DNA from 2 places in the Vibrio algarum genome. Region 1 is predicted to be linked to the other one. Evidence: riboswitches for the same ligand, from Rfam matches in the RefSeq annotation. Region 1 holds a riboswitch; the other holds the start of a gene.
What was found. A riboswitch is a leader RNA that binds a small molecule or an ion and turns the genes downstream of it on or off. The one in region 1 is predicted to bind thiamine pyrophosphate.
Positions count from the first base shown of each region.

Region 2: linked by a shared signal. The riboswitch ahead of thiB (thiamine ABC transporter substrate binding subunit) and the one ahead of thiD (bifunctional hydroxymethylpyrimidine kinase/phosphomethylpyrimidine kinase) in region 1 are both predicted to bind thiamine pyrophosphate.

Region 1 covers NZ_JAQLOI010000001.1:1,189,438-1,193,008, reverse strand. The annotation lists gene PGX00_RS05755 (alpha/beta fold hydrolase) at 1-1,628, opposite strand, end outside; TPP riboswitch at 1,772-1,882, shown strand; gene thiD (bifunctional hydroxymethylpyrimidine kinase/phosphomethylpyrimidine kinase) at 1,961-2,851, shown strand; gene PGX00_RS05745 (ABC transporter ATP-binding protein) at 2,844-3,571, shown strand, end outside.
Region 2 covers NZ_JAQLOI010000001.1:76,174-79,744, reverse strand. The annotation lists partial or broken gene mpl (UDP-N-acetylmuramate:L-alanyl-gamma-D-glutamyl-meso-diaminopimelate ligase) at 1-498, shown strand, start outside; gene PGX00_RS00370 (flavin prenyltransferase UbiX) at 566-1,183, shown strand; TPP riboswitch at 1,258-1,383, shown strand; gene thiB (thiamine ABC transporter substrate binding subunit) at 1,431-2,426, shown strand; partial or broken gene thiP (thiamine/thiamine pyrophosphate ABC transporter permease ThiP) at 2,455-3,571, shown strand, end outside.

The DNA.
Region 1 (3,571 bases):
TGATCTAAACTGCCATGCCATATCGTTACAGGTGAAACGATATTTTCAAAATTGATATTCCAAAGACGGCTCAAAATGACCAAATCTTCGCTAAATGCAATTGGTCCCTGCCTCATCGCCTCTCTAAACGCCAATAAAAAGTTATCGGTCACTTCCGTTTCTGATAGAGCTGCAGCATCACTTTCACACAAATGTTGGTAGACCTGATCAAAATAGAGTTCATGGTCTTTCATCAGGTTATTGGTAATGATTTTTAACAATGGATGAAGAACTGTTGGGGCGCGCATCGCTATCTGAGCCAAAAATTTGTTGCTAGATTTGACACCATGGAACAAGTTAATGGGCTGAAAAGGCGTCACGGAACTCACTAAAGAGGTATGAACGATACGCTCCTTTAATACGGACGCTGTTGCTAACGCAAAAGGGCCTCCACCACAAAATCCAATCAACGAAAACCGCCCTATATTAAGGTTATCTGCTAATGCTTCAACATCGTAAGCAATACTCGTTAATGTTCGATTTGGATCTGCGGATGATAAACCAAACCCCGGCCGGTCAATAGTGATCAAACGGATATTATGGTCAAAAAGTACTTTATTATCGGGATGCTGCTGTAGCCTTGACCCCGTACTCGGTGGCAAAACAATGACAGGAACGCCGCTTGTTCTTCCAATATCGCTGAACCCCAGCTGTCGACCATTGCTTACTTCACAGACATGATGGTATCGCGCAGAGTCAAAAATAAACTTAGATTTTAACTGGCCATTATTGTCACAAACTTCCGAAGTAGAATTAACCAAAACAAGTTTCATCAACTCACTTTGTCGGTGACAACCTGTTTTCTGAAATACTGACTTTAACTGGGTTCGGATGGTATTGATTGATACGCCATGACTCTCACTAATTTCATTCAACGTTTTATTGTGAGCTAAGTTTTCGACCAGTTTTTGCTCCGCTTTGGTTAGCTCGTATTGTCGGCTAAATGCAGACAAATTGGGCTTTGTATCCACATTTTGATTGGCAAACAGTACCAAGATATTACTACCTAGCTGATATTGGTCATCTATCCGTGACAAACTGATACTTACCGGATTGGTTTGAAAGCTATCACGTAACCGCATCGTTGTTTCACGAACTTGGCCATTGGGTTCGGTTAGTTGAGATATCAGTTTATCGAACTGTCTCTGCTGAGAGTTATGATGAAACTTAATACGCTGATTATCAATCATAACTAAAGCGGTGGTTTTTAATAGTTCAGAGGCTAAGCGGTTTTGTTGCAGTATTTGCCCATTTGGCGCGCAAACAAAGGCTGGCAATGGTAAGAAGTCGAACAAACTAAGTTGTAGGTGCTCTTGTTCGTCGTTGTCTTTAATCCGATTACTAATTGCCGCGCTTCGTTCTAAATGCTCCACTATGGTAGATATCTGAGAAAGGCTTCGATACCTTTCAACTTCTTGCATAGATATACGTTGATTTACCTGTCGTGTAGCACTAACCATTTGTTCGGCTTCTATTGGAGGCAAGGTGGATGCTATCCGTTCCAATAATATCGGCCACTGGGTTGGATCTAGAGCGGTATCGTAGATCTGTGCAACCAGTTCTGGAGAAATCTGACCGTTCGCATCCATTATAGAGTTCTCTATGCTGCTGTAGGATTATACTTCTAACCACTATATTATCGTTCAACACCAATACAAACATTGACGGGAGTCACTATGGACTCTTTTCGTTAACGTATGAATTTGCTACACTCTTTCGGAAAATAAAATTTAGATATTAGTCGGGGAGCTAAGGGCCACAACCCAAAGCTGAGACCATTTCGATGGGACCCGTTGAACCTGATGCAGTTAACACTGACGTAGGGAACTAATAGCCATGCCAAGTTAGTGTCTCTACGTCCCGTAGTATTTCCCTCTATCTGGCTGCTGTTATTCCTATACGCTAACGTTTAGGAACCCACATGACAGCAAAGAACTCAACACCAATTGTCCTTACCATTGCAGGCTCAGATAGTAGCGGCGGCGCAGGTATTCAAGCTGATATCAAAGCTATTTCAGCAACAGACAGCTACGCCTGTTCAGTCATCACCGCCCTCACAGCACAAAACACTCAAGGTGTTTCGGGTATTTTCTCCATATCACCTGAATTTGTAGAACAGCAGATAGACGCCGTATTTAACGATCTCAATGTCCAAGCGGTAAAGATAGGGATGCTGAGTGACGTTCAAATAATAAAAACCGTTGCTAGAAAATTACGCCAATACAAACCTAAACACCTTGTCATTGACCCGGTCATGGTGGCAACAAGTGGCGACCTTCTTCTAGAAAAGCAGGCCATTACCACCCTTAAAACTCTACTTTTGCCCTTAGCTGAAATTATTACACCCAACCTTCCTGAAGCGGCCGCTTTAACAGGCGAGCCAATACCAAAAACTGAATCTGAAATGAATGCCCTTATAGGGAAACTCAGAGCGCTAGATACTCAAAATGTGCTACTTAAAGGTGGGCATCTAGAATCTGAAAATACCAGTACCGACCTATTGATAACAAAAGACAACGTCACTCGACTATCCACACCACGCATTCACACACAAAATACCCACGGAACTGGTTGTACACTGTCATCCGCCATCACCAGTTATCTCGCTCAAGGATATAGCCTTATCGAAGCAGTCCAACTCGGCAAGCACTATATTACCCAAGCTATTTTACACGCTGACGAATTGGATATTGGTTGTGGTCATGGCCCTGTCCATCATTTTTTCCATGGTTCTCAATTCATTCCATCCCCGACTCCACTTTCAATCCAAAAAATAATCACAAAATCACAAGTTGATGTCGAGCATGAATAATTCTGTACTCATAGAACTAAACAACACGGTTTTAGGTTACAAGGATGGCCACCAGCCTATAATTTCTGGGGTTAACATGCAGATAATGACTCGAGAATGGACCTGTATTTTAGGCAGAAGTGGTTGTGGAAAAACCACTCTTCTTCGTTTTCTCGCTGGCTTATTAAAAGATAATCTGATTTGGCAAGGAAACCTAATAACTCACCTTAATGGTGAACTCAGCCAACATGTTGCTTATATGGCACAACAAGACTTACTTCTACCGTGGTTAAATGTCTTGGACAACGTCTGTTTAAGTTTTAAATTTGCCTCTCAAAAATTGTCTGAACCAGAGCGTCAAAAAGCGGTTCTGCTTATCGAACAAGTCGGCTTAACCAAACATATCGAAAAGTTCCCTGATCAACTTTCGGGTGGTATGCGCCAACGGGTCGCCCTCGCCCGAACGCTGATGCAAGATAAACCCTTGGTTCTGATGGATGAACCATTTTCAGCTTTAGATACTGTCACCCGTCATCAATTACAAAACCTTTCCGCTACCTTATTGCGAAACAACACGGTGGTACTCATTACTCACGATCCACAAGAAGCGCTTAGACTGGCAGACAAGATCTATCTAATGCAAGGTTCTCCCTCTAAAACTCACTCCTTTCCCGTTCCAGATACAAAAGCACCCAGAAAACTCTGTGAGGAAATAGCTCAGTTACAACAGAAGTTAATAGA
Region 2 (3,571 bases), 1.1 Mb from region 1:
TTAATGGCCATTGCAGCAGCAAGGCATGTTGGCGTTACCGCCGATCTAGCTTGTGAGTCTTTGGCGGCATTTATCAATACTAAAAGACGCCTAGAGCTAAAAGGTGAAGTCGGTGGTGTGACCATTTATGATGACTTTGCACATCATCCAACCGCAATTGAACTGACACTGGATGGATTACGTAACAAAGTTGAAGATACAAAAATAATTGCTGTGCTAGAGCCTCGTTCTGCCACCATGAAAATGGGTGTTCACAAAGAAACGCTGGCCGCTTCGTTGGCAAAGGCGGATTCTGTTTACCTCTACCAGCCGAATAACATCGACTGGTCTGTGGACGAAATTGCCGAACACTGCGTTCAACCAACTTTTGTTAGCGATAATATAGAGACGTTTGTTGCACAAATTTTGCAAGAAGCAAAAGAGGGCGACCAGATACTTGTAATGAGTAATGGTGGTTTTGAGGGTATCCATAGTAAGTTGCTAACTGGTTTAGCATAGTCGAGAGACGACATAATTGTGTTCTTAGAAAATAATAACCTTGGTTATAAATAAGCAGAGAAAGCAGATGAATAGAGACAAAACCATTACTTTGGCATTTACAGGTGCTTCAGGTGCTCCGTATGGATTGCGCTTGCTTGAATGCTTGCTTGCCGCTGACTACAAAGTTTATTTGCTTATTTCATCTGCGGCTCGTGTCGTGATGGCGACAGAGCATGACCTCAAGCTACCTAGTGGTCCTGCCGCGGCTAAAGAGGCATTAGTAAAAAAGCTCAATTGCAATCCGGAGTTGTTAGAAGTGTGTGGTAAAGAAGATTGGTTTTCTCCCGTTGCCTCTGGCAGTGCGGCACCTAAAAAAATGGTGGTATGTCCATGTTCAGCAGGTAGTGTTGCGGCTATTGCTCATGGCATGTCTGACAATCTTATAGAACGAGCAGCTGATGTGGTAATGAAAGAACGCGGGCAGTTGTTATTGGTCGTAAGAGAAACGCCTTTTTCTACACTACATTTAGAGAATATGCACAAGCTTTCTCAAATGGGGGTAACCATTATGCCAGCGGCTCCGGGATTCTATCATCAACCTAAAACGGTTGAAGATTTAGTTGATTTCATGGTTGCTAGAATATTGGACCATCTCGATATTGAGCAAAAGCTCGTTGCTCGTTGGGGATACGACAACAGATAAATCTATCCATTAGTATAGTCGGAAGCCTCTTATCGCATCGCTAGCAACTTTATTACATTACGTATACAATCACTGTCGACTCATCGGGGTGCTCAATAATTGTTTGAAAAAACGGATTATTGGGCTGAGATTAAGTTTACCTTAGAACCCGTACACCTGAACCAGATAATACTGGCGTAGGAATTGAGCAGGATAAATCATAAATCCTACCTCAAGCCTGTGCCGCTCAAAACATGGAGAGCGTCCAGTGAAACACACTATTTCAACCTTAGCTTCAGCTTTAGCTATCACCCTTTCATTTTCTACTTTTGCAGCCGATAAACTGACGGTTTATACCTATGACTCCTTTGCGGCTGATTGGGGCCCTGGCCCTAAAATCGAAAAAGCCTTTGAAGCTCAATGTGGATGCGATTTAGAATTTGTCGCGTTAGATGATGGCGTATCTATTCTCAACCGTTTACGACTAGAAGAAACCAATACGAAAGCCGATGTTATTTTGGGTTTAGATACCAACTTGATGACCGAAGCAAAAAGTACGGGGTTGCTAGCAGAACACAGTGTTGATACGTCTGTAACGACGTTACCTAAAGGCTGGTCAGACAGTACTTTTGTTCCTTTTGATTATGGTTTTTTCGCCTTTGTTTATAATAAAGAAAAGTTAGAAAATCCACCTAAAAGCTTAAAAGAGTTAGTGGAAAAGCGTGATGATCTAAAAGTTATTTATCAAGATCCTCGAACGTCCACACCGGGACAAGGCTTAATGCTTTGGATGAAGTCTATTTATGGTGATGATGCAAGCAAGGCGTGGGGTATGCTATCGAAGAAAACGGTAACAGTAACCAAAGGTTGGTCGGAAGCGTATTCGATGTTTTTAAAAGGAGAGTCGGATCTTGTCCTTTCTTATACCACATCACCCGCTTATCATTTGATTGCTGAAAGTGATGCAAAGTATGCCGCTGCAAACTTTAGCGAAGGGCATTACATGCAAACAGAAGTGGCCGCTAAAGTAAAAAGTTCGAAAAATTCTAAATTAGCAGATGAATTCATGAGCTTTATTTTAAGCGATCAGTTTCAATCTGCAATGCCAACAGGAAACTGGATGTATCCAGTTACGGACGTCCAATTACCTGACGGTTTTGAAACGTTGAGTGTACCTGAAAAAGCACTATCATACTCTTCAGATGAAGTGGCTAAAATGCGTAAGAGTTGGATCAGAGAGTGGCAATCAGCGTTAGTTCAATAAAGCTAAGCTTAGTAAATTTTTGACTAACATGAATAAAACGCCGAAGTTAGGCATTGTTATTGCTGTGCTTATCGTGGTTTTTGTAGCCTCGGCGTTAGGGGCGCTTATTTCATATGCGCCCAATCTTGACATTACTCAGGTGGTATCTGAACCTTACTACCTGCACGTCACCAAATTTAGCTTTTATCAAGCCTTTCTATCAACGCTGTTTAGCGTTGGTTTAGCGATACCTGTGGCACATTCCCTTTCCCGACGAGATTTCATGGGAAAGACGTTCTTGTTAAAGTTATTTTCGAGCACGCTTGTACTGCCTGTTCTAGTGGGGGTTTTCGGGTTATTAGCAATTTATGGAAACAGTGGTCTGTTGGCAACATGGCTAAGTTGGTTAGATATAAAATTACCGTTTTCAATATATGGATTAAATGGCATTTTACTCGCCCACGTTTTTTTTAATCTGCCTTATGCTAGCCGTTTATTGCTTCTTGCTTTAGAAGGTATCCCGCCAGAACAACATAAACTCAGCGCTCACCTTGGGATGAGCCATTGGTACAAATTCAAATGGATTGAATGGCCTCGGTTACGACAACAGTTACCGCATATTTGTGGTTTAGTTTTCATGCTCTGTTTTACGAGTTTTGCCACGGTGATGGCGCTAGGTGGTGGACCAAAGTCAACCACGATAGAGTTGGCAATTTACCAAGCGATTAAGTTCGATTTTGATTTACAAGCAGGCGCATTATTGGCCATATGGCAGATTTTATTGTGTGGCTTGTTATCTCTATCAATACAAAAAGTAAGTAAGCCAAGTATCTTAACTCTGCAATCTCATCATCATCCAATTATCTTCACTAAAGACAATAAATTCGCAAAGCTATGGGACACCGCTTGGATTGCCTTTTCGGCATTGGTTGTTCTACCACCACTACTAATGGTTGTATTGAGTGGTTTGAATTCTAAACTATGGCAAGTGCTGCAAGACCATCGTTTTTGGCAGGCTGTCGAGGCGTCATTAAGTATTGCTAGTTTAGCGAGCGTATTGGCCCTGTTTATAGGGGGGCGATTCTTCAAACGAGTAGACTGTGGCGATTAAAAGGTCGTATTCATTATGCGAATAATATTGAGCTGATAGGGACTATTATTCTTGT